3 regions of the Cupriavidus sp. C2SS-8b genome follow, and region 2 is predicted to be linked to each of the others. Evidence: predicted binding sites of a transcription regulator. Region 2 holds the regulator's gene; each other region holds the start of a gene.

Region 1 (5,937 bases), 830 kb from region 2:
AGCCTGCTGCGGCCGGTGTCGCCGCTGGCGTGGCTGCCGATCGGGCTGCTGCTGTTCAAGGCCGCCAACCCGGCCGCGATCTGGGCCATCTTCATCTGCTCGATCTGGCCGATGGTGATCAATACCGCCGTGGGCGTCACGCGGGTGCCGCAGGACTACCTGAACGTGGCGCGCGTGCTGGACCTGTCCGAATGGAAGGTGTTCACGCGCGTGCTGTTCCCGGCGGTGCTGCCATACATGCTGACTGGCGTGCGGCTGTCGATCGGCACCGCGTGGCTCGTCATCGTCGCCGCGGAAATGCTGACCGGCGGCACCGGCATCGGCTTCTGGCTGTGGGACGAGTGGAACAACCTGAAGGTCGAGCACATCGTCATCGCCATCTTCGTGATCGGCGTGATCGGGCTGCTGCTGGAACACGCGCTGCTCGCGCTGGCCCGGCGCTTCAGCTACGGCAACCCCTGACTGCACCGCGCGCAAACCCAACGGAAATCCCCATGAAAAAGTTCGTCAGCATCGAAAACGTCGGGCAGACCTTCAAGACGCGCAAGGGGCCGTTCGTGGCGCTGCGCGACATCGACCTGCAGATCGCGCAGGGTGAGTTCATCACGCTGATCGGCCACTCAGGCTGTGGCAAGTCCACGCTGCTGAACCTGGTCGCGGGCCTGGCCACGCCGACCACCGGGACGCTGATCTGCGCGGGCCGGGAAATCGCCGGCCCGGGACCCGAGCGAGCGGTGGTGTTCCAGAACCACTCGCTGCTGCCGTGGATGACCTGCTTCGACAACGTCCACCTTGGCGTGGAACGCGTGTTCGGTGGCAGCGAGAGCAAGGCGCAGCTCAGGGCGCGTACCCAGGACACGCTGGCGCTGGTGGGCCTGACCCACGCGGAAGGCAAGTTCCCGCACGAGATCTCGGGCGGCATGAAGCAGCGCGTGGGCATTGCGCGCGCGCTCGCCATGGCGCCCAAGGTGCTGCTGATGGACGAGCCCTTCGGCGCGCTCGACGCCCTGACGCGCGCCCATCTGCAGGATGCCTTGCTGAAGATCGTGGAGCAGAGCCGCAGCACCGTGGTCATGGTCACGCACGACGTGGACGAGGCCGTGCTGCTGGCCGACCGCATCGTGATGCTGACCAACGGCCCGGCGGCCACGATCGGCGAAATCCTCAGCGTCGGCCTGCCGCGTCCGCGCGACCGCGTGGCGCTGGCCGAGGACAAGGACTACCACGCCTGCCGCACGGCGGTGCTGGATTTCCTCTACCGCAAGCAGCGCAACCCGGCCCTTCAGGAAGCGGCGTGAACGGCCACGGACGCGCCCGCCGCCATGGGCGTGGCGGCGACGCTCCGCTATCATGAAGCGAAACACCAAACCCCACGCTGCCCGCCCATGACTACATCCACCGCCACACCTGCCACGGGCCCGTTTTCAGCGGCCCGCTACATCAAGGAAATCGGTCGCGGCGTGAACGGCGCCCGCGCACTGCCGCGCGAAGACGCGCAAACCCTGTTCGACGCCATGCTGGCCGGGCGCGTATCCGACCTGGAACTGGGTGCCGTGCTGATGGCCTATCGCATCAAGGGCGAAGCCCCGCACGAACTGGCCGGCATGCTCGAGGCCGCGCACGCGCACTGCCAGCCGCTGGCCGCGCCGGGCGATCGACAGGTGGTAGTCATCCCAAGCTACAACGGCGCGCGCAAGCAGCCCAACCTCGTACCCTTGCTGGCCCTGTTGCTGGCTCGCGAGAATATTCCGGTGCTGGTGCACGGTTCGCGCGAGTTCCAGGGCCGCGTGACCAGCCTGGCCCTGTTCGAGGCGCTGGGCGTACCGCTGTGCGCCACCACCGACGAGGCCACTGCGCGCCTGCGCGATGGCGATGGGGCGAATGGGCCGCTGGCGGTGGTGCCCGTGGATGTGCTCTCGCCGGGCCTGTCGCAGTTGCTGGACCGGCGCATGGTCATCGGCCTGCGCAATTCGTCGCACACCGTGGCCAAGATGCTGCAGCCGGTCGGCTCGCATTCGCCGGCCGAGGCCTTGCGCCTGTACAGCTACACGCACCCGGAATACCGAGAAACGCTGACGGACTATTTCTCGCACGAGCCCGCCAATGTGCTGCTGGCCCGCGGCACCGAAGGCGAGGTGGTGGCCGATGCGCGCCGCGGCAGCCGCATCGACTGGCTGCATGACGGGCACCAGCAGACGCTGGTTGACCCGACCAGCGGATCGATTGCCGATGTGCCCGAGCTGCCCCAGGGCAGCGACGTGGCCGACACGGCGGCCTGGACGCGCAAGGTGCTGGACGGAGCAGTGCCGGTGCCCGCGCCGATCGCAACGCAGGTGCGCGCCATCCAGGAATGCCTGCGTCAGGGCACGCGCGTGGCCTGGGCCAGTCCGCTCTGACCCGCAGGCGCTTCAGGTCTTGCGCGGCGGCAGCGGAATGCGTTCGGTCTCGCCGGGGACATGAGGAAAGCCGTCATCCTCCCAGCGCTGCGAAGCCGCCTCGATCGCTTCCTTGCTGCTGGCGACGAAGTTCCAGAAGATAAAGCGGTGACCGTCGGTCGGATCTCCGCCCAGCAGCATCACGCGCGACGGCGCGGTGGCCGTCAGGGTGGCAGCCTGGCCAGGCGTCAGCACGACCATATGCTCGGCCGGCAGCGCTTCGCCGTCGAGCGCCACGCTGCCGTCGACCGGATAGATGCCCCGCTCGGCATGCTCCGGCGGAATCTCCACGCTCGCGCCGGCATCGAGTTCAATCGCCACGTACAGCGTGCGGCTGAATACCTTGACTGGCGATGTCTTGCCAAAGGCATCTCCGGCAATCACCGTCATGCGCACGCCCGGCTGTTCGATCTTCGGCAGCGTGGCACCGGGATGATGGAAGAACGACGGCGCCACGGTCTCATGGTCCTTCGGTAATGCCACCCAGGTCTGGATGCCATGCAGGCGCGCGCCGGCTTCGCGCACGGTCTCGGGCGAACGCTCCGAATGGACAATGCCGTTGCCGGCGGTCATCCAGTTGACGTCGCCGGGGCGAATGAGCTGCTCGCTGCCAAGGCTGTCGCGGTGCATGATCTCGCCGTCGAACAGGTAAGTCACCGTGGCCAGGCCGATATGCGGATGCGGCCGCACATCGGCACCGTGGCCAGGCGGCAGCGTCACCGGACCCATATGGTCGAAGAAGATGAACGGGCCGACGGTCTGGGCGGCAGCGGCTGGCAGCAGGCGACGCACGGTGAAATCGCCCAGGTCCCGCACATGGGGCTTGAGCAGGTGTTCGATGGCAGACATAGCTCCTCCGGATCTTGAAGCAGGCTCTTGTGCACGCCGTGACGGTGCTCGTGACAGCACTGTCAGTGTAGCGGCTGGCGCAATACTGTATCCCGCCGGCGAGTGCGAACCGAGGGCCCGCGCGGCCCTCTAACTCAGGATATCCGAGCACCGGATATGCAGTCTGAGTATCTTGTTGCGCATAACACTATCTGAACATAGATGACAATCATCAGGAACTATCAGGCCGTTAGGGACTCCAATTAGCACTCACCCGGCTTGAGTGCTAAGATGTGTTGCAATGCTGTGCCTTCCCATCCGGAGCGGCACACCGGCAACCGAACCGCCGGATGCGAAAGGAGTAATTGAGTGAACGCAGTCTTGCCTGCCGACCAAACCGTGCTGAACAGCCGTCTGCCGACGGCGCCCAAGCTGGCTGGAAGCTTTGCATTGACCTTCCCGGCCACCGTGGGCAACCTGGAAAGCTATATCCAGGCCATCCACCGCATTCCCCTGCTGACCGCCGAGGAAGAGCAGCGTCTCGCGCGCGAACTGCGCGACCATGATTCCGTTGATGCCGCACGCCAGCTGGTGATGTCCCACCTGCGCCTGGTGGTGTCGATCGCACGCCAGTACCTCGGGTATGGCCTGCCGCACGCCGACCTGATCCAGGAAGGCAATATCGGCCTGATGAAGGCCGTGAAGCGCTTCAACCCGGACCAGGGCGTGCGCCTGGTGTCGTATGCGATGCACTGGATCAAGGCCGAGATCCACGAGTATGTGCTGAAGAACTGGCGCATGGTCAAGGTGGCGACCACCAAGGCCCAGCGCAAGCTGTTCTTCAACCTGCGCAGCCACAAGAAGGGCGCCCATACCTTCACGCCGGAGCAGATCGAAGCCGTTGCGCGCGAGCTCAACGTCAAGCCGGAAGAAGTGATGGAGATGGAAACCCGCCTGTCGGGTGGCGATCTCGCGCTGGAAGGGCAAATCGAAGACGGCGAGGAAGACTTCGCCCCGATCGCCTACCTGGCGGACAACCACAACGAGCCCACGCGCGTGCTGGAAGCCAAGCGTCACGACCGCATGCAGGTCGAGGGGCTGGAAGAAGCGCTGACGCGCCTGGACGACCGCAGCCGCCGCATCATCGAGGCGCGCTGGCTAAACGTCGAGGATGATGGCTCGGGTGGCGCCACGCTGCATGAGCTGGCCGATGAATTCGGCGTATCGGCCGAACGGATTCGCCAGATCGAGGCGGCCGCCATGAAGAAGATGAAGGGCGCACTGCAGGCATTTGCCTGATCGCCGCCGCGCCCCGGGCAACCGCTGGCGCCATGCAAAAGGCCGGTCCACTGGACCGGCCTTTTTTCATTCCCGCGCTGCGCTCAGGACAGCAGCTGCTTGATATCGTGAGCGATCGGCTCCGGCCCCTGCCCGTGGCGGATGAACAGCCGCAGCCGCCCTTCCGGGTCGAACACGTAGCTGCCGGCCGAGTGATCCATCGTGTAGTTGTTCGGCGAAGAACCCGGCACCTTCGCGTAGTACACCTTGAAATCCTTGGCGACCTTCTGCAGCGCCGCCTCGTCGGCCGGCCGCATGCCCAGGAAGCGCGGATCGAACGCCGGCACGTACTGCGCCAGCAGCGCCTGCGTATCGCGCTCCGGATCGACCGTGACGAACAGCACCTGCACCTTGTCGGCGTCCGGGCCGAGCTGCTCCATCACCGCCTTGAGTTCGGCCATGGTGGTCGGGCAGACGTCGGGACAATGCGTGTAGCCGAAGAACATCACCACGACCTTGCCCTTGAAGTCGGCGATCGTGCGGACCTTGCCGTTGTGGTCGGTCAGCGAAAAATCCTTGCCGAAGTCAGCGCCGCCGCTGATGTCGACGTTGCGGAACGAGGCCTTCTGCTGGCCGCAGGCGGCAAGCGCCAGCGCCAGGAGGGCCAGCGCGGCAAAACGGCGGAACGAGGCGAGGAGCCCGGAAGATTGGCTTGGCTTGTTCATGCGAGATTGGAAGTCGGGGCGCCGGCAAGACTGCGGTGGCGCGCGATGGCGAGGGCAGCACACAGTATCGCCCATCCGCGCCGTGCGGCACGGCGGCCGCGACAAGATGCCGCAGGCCGCGAACAATGGTGCCGCTCAGATCTGCGGCACGAACTTGAAGTAGTGATCGACGAGCAAAGCCGCGAACAGGATCGACAGGTACAGGATCGAGAAGCGGAAGGTGCGCTGCGCCAGTTCGTCGGAGTAATTGCGGTACAGCGTCCACGAGTACTTCAGGAACCAGACACCCAGTACCAGCGCGCTGGCCAGGTAGATATAGCCGCACATGCCATACACAAAAGGCAGCAGCGTCGCGGCGATCATGACCAGCGTGTACAGCAGGATATTGAGCAGCGTGTACTTCTCGCCGTGCGTGATCGGCAGCATCGGCAGGCCCGACTTGGCGTAGTCGGCGCGGCGGTACAAGGCCAGCGCCCAGAAATGCGGCGGGGTCCAGGTGAAGATGATCAGCACCAGGAACCAGGCCTCGGCCGGCACGTCGTTGGCCACGGCCGCCCAGCCCAGCGCCGGCGGCATGGCGCCCGACAGGCCGCCGATGACGATGTTCTGCGGCGTGGCCGGCTTGAGCAGGATGGTGTAGACGACGGCATAGCCAAGGAAGGTGGCGAAGG
Region 2 (5,937 bases):
CAGCGGATTGAGCGCGGCAACGAAGCTGCCGCCCGCCATCGACAGGCCTTGCATGGCATCGGTAACGGCGGTGGACAAGGCCTTGGCCGCTTCCTTGCGGGCCAGGCTCAGGTGCTGGGCCAGCGTCAGGTAGGCCGCCTTGGCGGCCGCCTCGCGCGCGAGCACCTTGTTGATGTCCTGCGCCGACTGCAGGTCGTCGAGCTGCTGGCGGCGCGCCAGCAGTTCATCGGCCAGCTGCTCAGGCGGCAGGCGGTACTTGCGCGCCGTGGCGTGCAGCGCCTGCATGCGGTCGCTGACGGCTTCGAGCCGTTCGGGGTCGAGTTCGAGGCGGTCGACATAGCGCATGAGCGAATGCGCGGCTTCCTCGGCCTGCACCTGGGCCGGCTCCAGCGCGGCGAGCACGTCGCGCAGGGCCGGATCGACGTCGGCAAGCTGCTGAACCCGGTGCACGATGGCGTTGAGCGCCGACAGGACCGAGCCATCGGCTTCGGACAGGGCATCGAGCGCGGCGCGGCTGCCGTCGATCAGGCCGGCCGCGTGGGACAGGCGGTTGTACTCCGCCTGGATCTCTTCCCATTCACCGGGCTGCGGCGCGAGCTTGTCGAGTTCGCCGACCTGCCATTCGAGCCGCTCGCGTTCGAGTTGCATTTCGCGCGACTGGTGCTCGACCGCCTCGCGCTGGCGCACGCAGGCGCGCCACGCGCGCCAGGACTCGGCCACGGCGCCGGCCTGCTGGGTCAGCCCGGCATGGGCGTCGAACAGCAGGCGCTGGGCGTCGGGGCGCAGCAGCAGCTGGTGGGCATGCTGGCCATGGATATCGACCAGCTGGTCGCCGACCTCGCGCAACTGGGCCAGCGTCGCGGCGGCGCCGTTGATGAAGGCCTTGCTGCGGCCGCCGGCGTCGACCGTGCGCCGCAGCAGCACTGTGCGCATGCCGCCGTCGTCCTCGCCGCCCAGTTCACGCTCGTCGAGCCAGGCGTCGAGGGCCGCGTGCGTCGAGAAGGTGGCGCTGATGCTGGCGCGCGTGGCGCCTTCTCGCACGATGCCGGCGTCGGCGCGTTCGCCCAGCACCAGCGCCAGCGCGTCGATCAGGATCGATTTGCCGGCGCCGGTTTCGCCGGTGAAGACCGTGAAGCCGGACTGGAAATCGAGGTCGAGCGTATCGACGATGACGAAATCGCGGATGGACAGGCTGCGCAGCATCGTGGCGGTGAAAGGGTTGGATCGGTGCGAGGGGGTGGCCCGCTCAAAGGCGGTTATCCTCGGTCGGGTACTCGTGCCAGTGCAGCTTCTTGCGCAGCGTGGCGTAGTAGTTGTAGCCCACCGGGTGCAGCAGCTGGATGGTCTTCTTCGAGCGCCGCACGACGATGCGGTCGCCCGGCAGCAGCGACGTGAGCGACTGCATGTCGAAGTTGACACTGGCGTCGCGCGCGGTCGCCACCTCGATGGTCACCTCGGCATCTTGCGGCAGCACGATGGGCCGGTTGGACAGCGAGTGCGGGGCGATCGGCACCAGCACCAGGCCTGACAGCGTCGGATGGAGGATTGGGCCGCCCGCGGACAGCGCATAGGCGGTCGAACCCGTGGCGGTCGAGACGATCAGGCCGTCCGAACGCTGGTTGTACATGAAGTAGCCGTCCACCGACACGGCCAGTTCGACCATGCCGGAAATGCCCGAACGGTTGACGACCACGTCGTTCAGGGCCAGCGCCGAGAAGATGCGGCTGTCGTCGCGCACGACGCTGGATTCCAGCAGCAGCCGGGTCTCGGCCTCGTAGCGGCCTTCGAGCATGTCCGGCAGCACCGTCTGCACGTCTTCGAGCGGGATATCCGTCATGAAGCCGAGCCGGCCGTGGTTGACGCCAATCAGCGGCACGTTGTGGCCGGCAAGCTGGCGGGCAAGCCCGAGCAGCGTGCCGTCGCCGCCCAGCACCACGGCGACGTCGGCCTCCCGGCCGATTTCCTCGGCAGTCAGTGCCGGATAGCCGGTCAGCCCCGTGGCCTGCGCGGTCTCGCGCTCGAACACGACATCCTGGCCATTGCGCAGAATGTACGAGGCGAGCTCCTCCAGCGGACCTTCGATGCCGGCAGTCGAGTACCGGCCCACGAGGGCCACGGTCTTGAACGGGGTGCGCAGGGCGCTGGTTTTGGGGGGGGCAGACATGCGGGGATTAGACCATACCGCCGTGACCGTTGCCAGCATGGGGCGGACGCGCCATGTGGCGGGGGCCGCCCGGACGCCCGAAGCGGTAAAACTTGCGTAAAATCGGGGCATCATGGATGAACGTTCGAAAACGCTGCTCAAGACCCTGATTGAGCGCTACATTGCCGAAGGGCAGCCGGTCGGCTCCCGGACCCTGTCCCGGTATTCCGGGCTGGACCTGTCGCCGGCCACCATCCGCAATGTGATGTCCGATCTGGAGGAAATGGGCTTTATCTCAAGCCCGCATACTTCCGCGGGACGGATTCCCACGCCGCGCGGGTATCGCCTGTTCGTCGATACCATGCTGACCGTCAAGCCGATCGAACGCGGCGGCATGGAAATGACGGAGCTGGCCGGGCAGATCCAGGGCCAGCTCGGCGGCCAGCAGCAGCTTGGCCCGCAGCGCGTGATCACGGCGGCCGCGCGGACCTTGTCCAACCTCTCGCACTTTGCCGGCGTGATCATGACACCGCGGCGCGCGCAGTCGTTCCGGCAGATCGAGTTCATGCGGCTGTCGGACAAGCGCATCCTGCTGATCATCGTCAGCCCGGAGGGCGATGTGCAGAACCGGATCATCCAGACGGAACTGCCGTACACCCCCGCGCAGCTCATCGAAGCGGCGAATTTCTTCAACGCGCATTACGCGGGCATGAGCTTTGACGCCGTGCGCGACCACCTGCGCGTGGAGTTGCGCGACCTGCGGCGCGACATGTCGCAACTGATGCAGGCGGCGGTCGAGGCCGGCAGCAGCGCCATGGAAGAAGAGGACGACCACGTCTACATCAGCGGCGAGCGCAAGCTGCTGGAGGTGGAAGACCTGTCGTCGAGCATGGACAAGCTGCGCCGGCTGTTCGACGTGTTCGAGCACAAGACCAGCCTGCTCCAGCTGCTGGACGTGTCCAGCCACGCGCAGGGCGTGCAGATTTTCATCGGCGGCGAAAGCCAGCTGGTGCCGCTCGAAGACATGGCCGTGATCACCGCGCCGTACGAGGTGGATGGCCAGATCGTCGGCACGCTGGGGGTGATTGGCCCGACCCGCATGGCCTATGAGCGGGTCATCCCGATTGTCGACATCACGGCACGGCTGCTGTCGAGCGCACTGAGCCAGAACTAGGGCCCGTCCAGCGGGTCACACAGTCTGCGTCCCCATTTCCACAGCCCGGCGGCATCCTGCCGCCCGGCCACATCGGAAGCGACATGACGTTTTCTCCCGAACCGGTCTATCAGCACGGCCAGGCGCCGCGCACGGCCATCCTGCTGGTCAACCTGGGCACGCCCGACGCACCGACCCCGAAGGCGGTGGGGCGCTACCTGAAGGAGTTCCTTTCCGATCCGCGCGTAGTCGAGATCCCGCGCCTGGCCTGGCTGCCGCTGCTGCATGGAGTGATCCTGCCGCTGCGCTCGCGCGCCTCGGCGCTCAAGTACGAGTCGATCTGGCTGCGCGAGGCGCATATGACCGGGTCGCCGCTGCTGGTATATAGCGAGCGCCAGGCGCATGCGCTGCAGCGCCTGCTGAACCAGCAGGGCTACGAGGTCACGGTCGCCTGCGCGATGCGCTATGGCAATCCGTCGGTCGAATCCGTGCTGGAAGCGTTGCGCCGCCAGGGCACGGAGCAGGTGCTGGTGCTGCCGATGTATCCGCAATACTCGGGCACCACCACGGCCACGGCGTTCGACGAGGTGTTCCGCGTGCTTGGCCTGTGGCGTAACCAGCCCGAGCTTCGCTTGGTGAAGCACTTCCATGACCATCCTGCCTATATTTCGGCGCTGCACCAGCAGGTTGGCGCGTACTGGGCGCAGCACGGCATGCCGGATTTCGCGCACGGCGACAAGCTGATCCTGTCCTTCCACGGCGTGCCGCGCCGGACGCTGGAACTGGGCGATCCCTATCATTGCGAGTGCCTCAAGACCGGGCGCCTTCTGGGCGACGCGCTGGGCCTCCAGCCGGGTCAGTATCAGGTGACGTTCCAGTCTCGTTTCGGCAAGGCCGAATGGCTCCAGCCCTATACGGCGCCGACGCTGGCGGAACTGGGCAAGGTCGGCGCGGGCCGGGTCGATGTGTTCTGCCCGGGCTTTCCCGCCGACTGCATCGAGACGCTCGAAGAGATTGCCATGGAGGGCCAGACCGAGTTCATGGTGGCGGGCGGCAAGCAGTTCCACTTCATCCCGTGCATGAACGATGCCCAGGCCTGGATCGCGGCGCTGGCGGAGATTGCCTTGCAGCACCTGCAGGGCTGGCCGCTGAACGTGCCGCATCCGCATGAACTGGAAGCGCGCCGCAGTCGCGCGCAGACCCGTGGAGCGGCAGCATGAACGTCAGTTTCGAACCCGATGCGCGCCTGCGTATCGACAAATGGCTCTGGTGCGCACGTTTCTTCAAGACCCGCTCGCTCGCGGCAGAGGCCGTCGAGCGCGGCAAGGTCACGGTCAACGGCCAGCCGTGCAAGAATTCCCGCGAAGTCCGGCCGGGCGACATGGTCGTGCTGGAGGCCCATCAGCAACGCTGGGAGGTGATGGTGAAGGGCATTGCGCAGGCGCGCGGCCCGGCGCCGGTGGCACAGACGCTCTATGCGGAAACCGAGGCCAGCCAGGCCCGTCGTCAAACCGAAGCCGAGCAGCGGCGTTTCCAGCCAGAACCGTCGTCGCAGTTGCAGGGCCGTCCTACCAAAAAGGACCGGCGGCGCATTGATGATTTCAGGCGCTGAACGCGACAACGCGGCCGACCGGCAAACGCCGGTACGGCCGCGTTGAAGGATTAACGCCAGGCAGCGTAGTGCTACTGGTTGACGCCGACGTACTGGACGAGGTAATGCTTAAAGACGGCCTTGCCGCTGCCATACTCCGTATCGCGCGGCGTCATGGCGCCGGACAGGCAGATGAAGACTGTCATGAATGACAGCGCGGCAAGCAGGCAGAGCGTCACGATGGGAAGCTTGTGCATGGCCAACCTTTCGGAAGAGGCACAAATGTGATTCAACTCCAGACCCCCGTTATTTTTGTCATTTTTCTTGATAAGAATGTTAGTGAGTGCAGTGCAACAAAGCAATAAGCGGGCGATTGCACAAGGGGGTCGTTTGTAACGGTGTGTTTCAGGGTCTCTTTGCAACCACCCTTGAAAAAAGTCGGGTTGCCACCAGATCAGCGGGACACACGCCGATTTACCCACCGCGGCCTGACCGGACGGCCGCGACAATGCATTGATACGGATCGACATGGAAGAACAGAAGCAGACGCCATCCACCCCGACGCCTGAGTCCGCCGCCGAAGCGGCCATCAACGCCGCGGCCGCCGCGCCGGAGACTGCCGCCGTGGACGATGTGGCGGCACAGCTTGCCGCGCTGGAAGCCAAGGCGCGCGAGCACTACGACATGTACGTGCGTTCCGTGGCGGAAAGCGAGAACATCCGCCGCCGGGCGCAGGAGGACGTGTCCAAGGCGCACAAGTTCGCCATCGAGAATTTCGCCGACAACCTGCTGCCCGTGATGGACAGCCTGCAGGCTGCGCTGGCTGACGGTTCGGGCGATATCGCCAAGCTGCGCGAAGGCGTCGAACTGACCGCGCGCCAGCTGGCCGCTGCCTTCGAGCGCGGCAAGATCGTGGAACTGAACCCGGTCGGCGACAAGTTCGACCCGCACCGCCACCAGGCTATCTCGATGGTGCCTTCCGAGCAGGACGCCAACACCGTCGTGACGGTGCTCCAACGCGGCTATATGATAGCCGACCGCGTGCTCCGC
Region 3 (5,937 bases), 1.4 Mb from region 2:
CGCGCCCGTGGTCGACGTGTTCTTCGTGCCGTCGCAGGATCCACCCACGGGTCTGGGCGAACCGGGTGTGCCGCCGATTGCCCCGGCGGTCGCCAACGCGCTGTTCGTGCTGACGGGCAAGCGGCAGCGCCAGTTGCCGTTCGTGCTGGCCTGAGCGGCAGCCCGGCGCCAGAGGGGCATGCCCCTCCGGCGCTCATCGCGTGGCCAGCCACTGTGCCGGCCAACACCAGCGGCGCCGGTGGCGCATCACCCGTCTGCGGGCCGCGCCGCTGCGTGTTGTAAATCGTGCAGCCGGGGCGCGGCCCTATTGCCTTTGCCGCCCGGCCCGCGTAGAACGTGGAAAAAACGAGGGCGGCGGCGCCTGCCCGATGACGACCCGAGGTGTGTCCATGGAGACCCAGGAAAGCGCGCTCACAATGGCGCTGATGACCGACCCCGCGCGCGTGAAGATCTGCCGGGCGCTGCTGCAGGCCGGCGAAGAAGGGATGCCCGCGGCAGACCTGGCGCAACTGGCCGGGCTGCCCATCAAGCGCGCCGGCCACCTGTTCGAGGAAATGCTGCAGGCCAACGTGGTCACGCTGGCCATTCGCGAGCGCCGCGTCTGCTACGTGCTCAAGGCGCGGCTGGCAGTGACGGAAGCGCTGGGCTATATCGACGCCAGCGGGCTGGCCGACTGAACGCGTTGCAGCGGTACGGCCCGGCACGGCGCCGTCCGCGATCCGCGGCAGGGCCTATCTGCTGACTTCCTTCAGCGCGCGGTCCCGCGTGGCCTGCATGTCCTGCATCAGCCGGTAGGCAGCATAGTACTTGAAGATATTCCGCACATAGGTCGTGGTCTCGATGCCGATCTTCTCGGCCACCACGATCTCCACATTGTTGAACCACTTGTCCGGGTCCAGGCCGCGCGCCGCGGCCTCCTTGCGCATCTTCGCGATATTGCCGGGGCCGGCGTTGTAGCTGGCGAAGGCAAAGAGCGGTCGGTTCGCGTCGGAGAAATGCGCATCGGGGAAATACCGGGTCATCAGCTTGTCCAGGTACTTGGTGCCCGCGTGGATGTTGGACTCGGTCTGCTTGATATCGCCCACGTTGAGTTCCTTGCCGGTGGCGGGCATGACCTGCATGACGCCGATGGCGCCCACATGGCTGCGGGCCTTCTGGTTCAGCTGCGATTCCTGGAACCCCTGCGCGGCCAGCATCAGCGGGTCGAAGCTGTAGTCCTTGCCGTACTTGTCGAAGAAGGCAATGGTCTGCTCGAAGCGCTTGTATTCCGCGTCATTGGTGTTGTTGCGGATCTGCTTGATGCTCTTCATCAGCTGCTTGAGCCGGTATTCCGCGACCCCGTGCTTCTTCAGGTGGTTGGCATAGAAATCATCGATCGCCGCACGCAGTTGCGGGCTGTTCTTGCGGAAGGCCCAGCCGATATAGCCCTCGGCGCGGAGCACGAGGTCCGTGCGCACCTTGATGTTGGGCAGGATCTGCGCCCACATTGCGGCTTTCCAGTCGTCCACCACGATGATCTGCAGCAGCCCGGCATTGACCATCTCCATGGCATCTTCGTCTTCGAGCGCGTCGGGCAGCAGCACCAGTTTCACGGGAGCCTTGCCGGTCTGGCGCAGGCTGTCGTTCAGGGCCGTCAGGCTGTCGTAGTAGCTGCTGGTGCGCCGCACATGCACGGTCTTGCCGGACAGGTCGACCAGGCTCGACAGCGCGGGTGCCTTGGGTCCGGTGACGACCAGTTCGCGCACCGCCTTGCGGTCGCGCGGCGCGATGAAGTCGACCAGCCTGAGCCGGGATTCGGTCTCGGTCAGGTTGCCGGCGGCAATGTCGCCCAGGCCGGCGGCCAGGTCGGGCAGCAGCCGGTCGCGCGTGGTCGGGATGATGATGACCGTCAGTGGGCGCTTGCCGAGGCGGCTGGCGTAGGTCTTGTTCAGGTAGCGCTCGAAGTCCCGCACCAGTCCGGCCGTCAGGCCGGATTCGTGGCCCTTGTCGCTGAAGTACAGCGTGCGGCTATAGGGCACCAGCACGCGGATGACCCGGCGCTCGACCATGGCATCGAAATCGCCTTTCCACGGTTTGTTGGCCAGGCTGAGTCCGCGTACGGCGGCGGCGTCGGATTTTGTGGCGGGCGCCGCAATCGGCGCGGAGGCTGGTGCGGACTTTTGCTGTGCGGCGGCAAGCGGGCCGAAGCAGCACGCTGCGCCCACCAGGCCTTGCAGGAAGAGGCCGGCCAGCTTGGAGGGCAAGCGGAGAGCGGGCATGTCGAGCGCAGCCGCTGCGCGAGTGCCGGCGGCGCGTGCTACTGGAGTCTAGTGCGGAAACGGCCCGGTGCAAGCCGGCCGTGAGGCGGCCGGCGACGGCAGCGCCGGCAGTGGCTTGCCAGTCCACTGCCGGCGAAGCGGATGTGCTTTGCTATTGCTTCGGCGCGGTAAGTTCCTGGCGCGCGGCGGCATCCGCGGCCTGGTTCTCGGCCTTGCGTTCCTGCTTGGCGGCGTTGACGTCCTGCTTGTACTCGCCCTTGGCAGTTTTCTTGGTGGCCTTGTATTCATCGGCCGCCTTCTTACGCGCCTCGCGGCGCTCCACCAGCGGGTCCTTCGGTGGTTCGATCTGCGTCATGCCAGGGGGTACGCCTTGCGCACCGGCTGGCGCAGGTTGGGTAGCGGGAGTCTGGGTGGCGGGAGTCTGGGCAAAGGCGGCGGCACAACTCAGACCGGCCAGGACCGCGACGAGCGCGCCGGCCACATGGGTCGGACGGACGGGCTTTTGTTGATCCATTGGGAACCTCATCAGGGTTGTTGTCGGATGCGACCGGCATGCTGAGCCACGGGGGCGGTTGCGGCACCTGTGTCCAGCAGCGTTCGAGCGCAGGGACCAATTTATCGGGCCGCCGGGAATGGGGATGTCGGGGTTGCGCCGAATGGGTTGGGGGACGATGTCTGACAGGGATGTGCCTTGGAGGCCCCGATATGCAGGTGCGTCACTTTTTGTCCCGGCGAACCGATTGCCTTGGGGATGTTGGTGGTGCGTGAGATCTTGTTGGGCGCCTTATTAGACGCTCATGATCGCTGGTCCGCGGACTGTTTAAGCCGGCGCGAAGCCCGCAAAAGCCCGTCCCACGCCGACCAAGGGAAAACCCGCATCAACTCCCTGTCTTGAAATGGCCATACCCCGTCCCTATAATTAGCACTCGCTGGGGGTGAGTGCTAACAGCCTCCTGCGGTACCCGAAATTCCGCGGCCGCCGAACCTGATCGCGGCTTGCTTGTGAATCAAAACTCACTTTTGTATCTAGGAGTCCCGTATGAATCTGCGTCCTTTGCACGACCGTGTGATCGTGAAGCGTCTGGACAACGAAACCAAGACCGCGTCCGGTATCGTGATTCCCGACAACGCCGCCGAGAAGCCGGATCAAGGCGAAGTGCTGGCCATCGGCCCGGGCAAGAAGGATGACAAGGGCAACAACATTGCCCTCGACGTCAAGGTGGGTGACCGTGTGCTGTTCGGCAAGTATGCCGGCCAGGGCGTGAAGGTCGATGGCCAGGAACTGCTGGTCATGCGCGAAGAAGACATCATGGCCGTGGTGAACAAGTAATCCGTTACTTGTTGACGACTAGCACCGTACCGAATTAGGAGAATCAGAACATGGCAGCAAAAGACGTAGTATTTGGCGACGCCGCCCGTGCCAAGATGGTCGAAGGCGTGAACATCCTCGCCAACGCAGTGAAGGTTACGCTGGGTCCGAAGGGCCGCAACGTGGTGCTGGAGCGCAGCTTCGGCGGCCCGACCGTGACCAAGGACGGCGTGTCCGTGGCCAAGGAAATCGAGCTGAAGGACAAGCTGCAGAACATGGGCGCCCAGATGGTCAAGGAAGTGGCTTCCAAGACCAGCGACAACGCCGGTGACGGTACCACCACCGCAACCGTTCTGGCCCAGTCGATCGTGCGCGAAGGCATGAAGTTCGTCGCCGCCGGCATGAACCCGATGGACCTGAAGCGCGGCATCGACAAGGCTGTCGCCGCCGCCGTGGAAGAGCTGAAGAAGGTCAGCAAGCCGACCACCACCAGCAAGGAAATCGCCCAGGTTGGCGCGATCTCGGCCAACAGCGACACCTCGATCGGTGAGCGCATTGCCGAAGCCATGGACAAGGTCGGCAAGGAAGGCGTGATCACCGTCGAAGACGGCAAGTCGCTGGCCGACGAGCTGGAAGTCGTGGAAGGCATGCAGTTCGACCGCGGCTACCTGTCGCCGTACTTCATCAACAACCCGGAAAAGCAGGTTGTCCAGCTGGACAGCCCGTTCGTGCTGCTGTTCGACAAGAAGGTGTCGAACATCCGCGACCTGCTGCCGGTGCTGGAGCAAGTGGCCAAGGCTGGCCGCCCGCTGCTGATCATCGCTGAAGACGTCGAAGGCGAAGCCCTGGCGACCCTGGTGGTCAACAACATCCGTGGCATCCTGAAGACCGCCGCCGTCAAGGCTCCGGGCTTCGGCGACCGCCGCAAAGCCATGCTGGAAGACATCGCCATCCTGACCGGCGGCACCGTCATCGCCGAAGAAATCGGCCTGACGCTGGAAAAGGCGACCCTGAACGACCTGGGCCAAGCCAAGCGCATCGAGATCGGCAAGGAAAACACCATCATCATCGACGGCGCCGGCGATGCTGGTGCGATCGAAGGCCGCGTGAAGCAGATCCGCGCCCAGATCGAAGAAGCGACCTCGGACTACGACCGTGAGAAGCTGCAAGAGCGCGTGGCCAAGCTGGCCGGCGGTGTTGCCGTGATCAAGGTTGGCGCTGCCACCGAAGTCGAAATGAAGGAAAAGAAGGCCCGCGTGGAAGACGCCCTGCACGCCACCCGCGCTGCGGTGGAAGAAGGCATCGTCCCCGGCGGCGGTGTGGCCCTGCTGCGTGCCCGCGCTGCGATCTCGGCACTGACCGGTGAAAACCCGGACCAGAACGCCGGTATCAAAATCGTGCTGCGCGCCATGGAAGAGCCGCTGCGCCAGATCGTGCTGAACGCTGGCGAAGAAGCTTCGGTTGTTGTTGCCAAGGTTATCGAAGGCAAGGGCAACTACGGCTACAACGCGGCTTCGGGCGAGTACGGCGACCTGGTGGAAATGGGCGTGCTGGACCCGACCAAGGTCACCCGCACCGCACTGCAGAACGCCGCTTCGGTGGCTTCGCTGATGCTGACCACCGACTGCGCCGTTGCCGAATCGCCGAAGGAAGAATCGGCTCCGGCAATGCCGGGTGGTATGGGCGGCATGGGCGGCATGGAAGGCATGATGTAAATCAGGCCGACTGACTGCCGGCCCGGGAGGGGCGGCAGGCTGTCTGAAAAAACCCCCGCAAGCGAAGGCTTGCGGGGGTTTTTATTTGGGGGAGGTCATGTTGGCGCGCGTGCGGTTTGACTCGACGCGGCCGCGCCCTTCGCCAGAGGTATGAATCAAGTCTGCAACATGCTGCGGACTTGCCCGGGGCAGCAGGGGTACCTCAATACGGCAAGGCGTTTGCTTAAGTGCATCCACTGGCACTATTGAGCCGGCTACGCCGACCTTGTCTGGTCGCGGGGCGCACGCCAGCCCTCACTGCCTCCTGCGTTCTCGTTCCTGCGTTTCATTTCTTGATCGCTTCTTGGCTGACAGCCTGCGGCCCGTTCCGCCATTGGATCGATACCAATCGCCGTACGCATCGCCAAGAATGCATGTACGTCGGTAGGGCTTGGGAAGTTTCGCCGGGGCAATGGCTATTCGGACCCGTTCCCGCAATTCGCCCCATCGTGCTCACATGATTATCCAAGGGCGAAGCCATATGTCCAGGTACGACAACAAGAAGGAAAGAGGGGTCATTCTTCCGATTGTGGGCCTGACCCTTGCCGTGCTGCTGGGCATGGCCGGCCTGGTCATCGACCTTGGGGCCATGTTCGTCGCCAAGACCGAGCTGCAG

Evidence for each region. The regulator HrcA, encoded in region 2, represses chaperone genes, less so after heat shock. The targets are predictions, from matches to a motif close to TTAGCACTCNNNNNNNNNGAGTGCTAA.
Region 1: the regulator HrcA is predicted to act here: its motif matches at 3,527-3,553, upstream of rpoH (RNA polymerase sigma factor RpoH).
Region 3: the regulator HrcA is predicted to act here: its motif matches at 3,178-3,204, upstream of groES (co-chaperone GroES).

Annotation. Positions count from the first base shown of each region.
Region 1 is NZ_CP172716.1:372,605-378,541, reverse strand. It holds gene ntrB (nitrate ABC transporter permease) at 1-462, shown strand, start outside; gene ACIGJB_RS01740 (ABC transporter ATP-binding protein) at 495-1,298, shown strand; gene ybiB (DNA-binding protein YbiB) at 1,386-2,396, shown strand; gene ACIGJB_RS01730 (pirin family protein) at 2,409-3,284, opposite strand; gene rpoH (RNA polymerase sigma factor RpoH) at 3,633-4,562, shown strand; gene ACIGJB_RS01720 (SCO family protein) at 4,646-5,266, opposite strand; gene cyoE (heme o synthase) at 5,402-5,937, opposite strand, start outside.
Region 2 is NZ_CP172716.1:1,203,152-1,209,088, forward strand. It holds gene recN (DNA repair protein RecN) at 1-1,203, opposite strand, end outside; gene ACIGJB_RS05535 (NAD kinase) at 1,247-2,164, opposite strand; gene hrcA (heat-inducible transcriptional repressor HrcA) at 2,277-3,317, shown strand; gene hemH (ferrochelatase) at 3,401-4,516, shown strand; gene ACIGJB_RS05550 (RNA-binding S4 domain-containing protein) at 4,513-4,908, shown strand; gene ACIGJB_RS05555 (hypothetical protein) at 4,980-5,144, opposite strand; gene grpE (nucleotide exchange factor GrpE) at 5,416-5,937, shown strand, end outside.
Region 3 is NZ_CP172716.1:2,645,638-2,651,574, reverse strand. It holds gene ACIGJB_RS12270 (xanthine dehydrogenase family protein molybdopterin-binding subunit) at 1-154, shown strand, start outside; gene ACIGJB_RS12265 (ArsR family transcriptional regulator) at 390-677, shown strand; gene ACIGJB_RS12260 (MltF family protein) at 732-2,258, opposite strand; gene ACIGJB_RS12255 (hypothetical protein) at 2,410-2,772, opposite strand; gene groES (co-chaperone GroES) at 3,298-3,588, shown strand; gene groL (chaperonin GroEL) at 3,639-5,282, shown strand; gene ACIGJB_RS12240 (pilus assembly protein TadG-related protein) at 5,803-5,937, shown strand, end outside.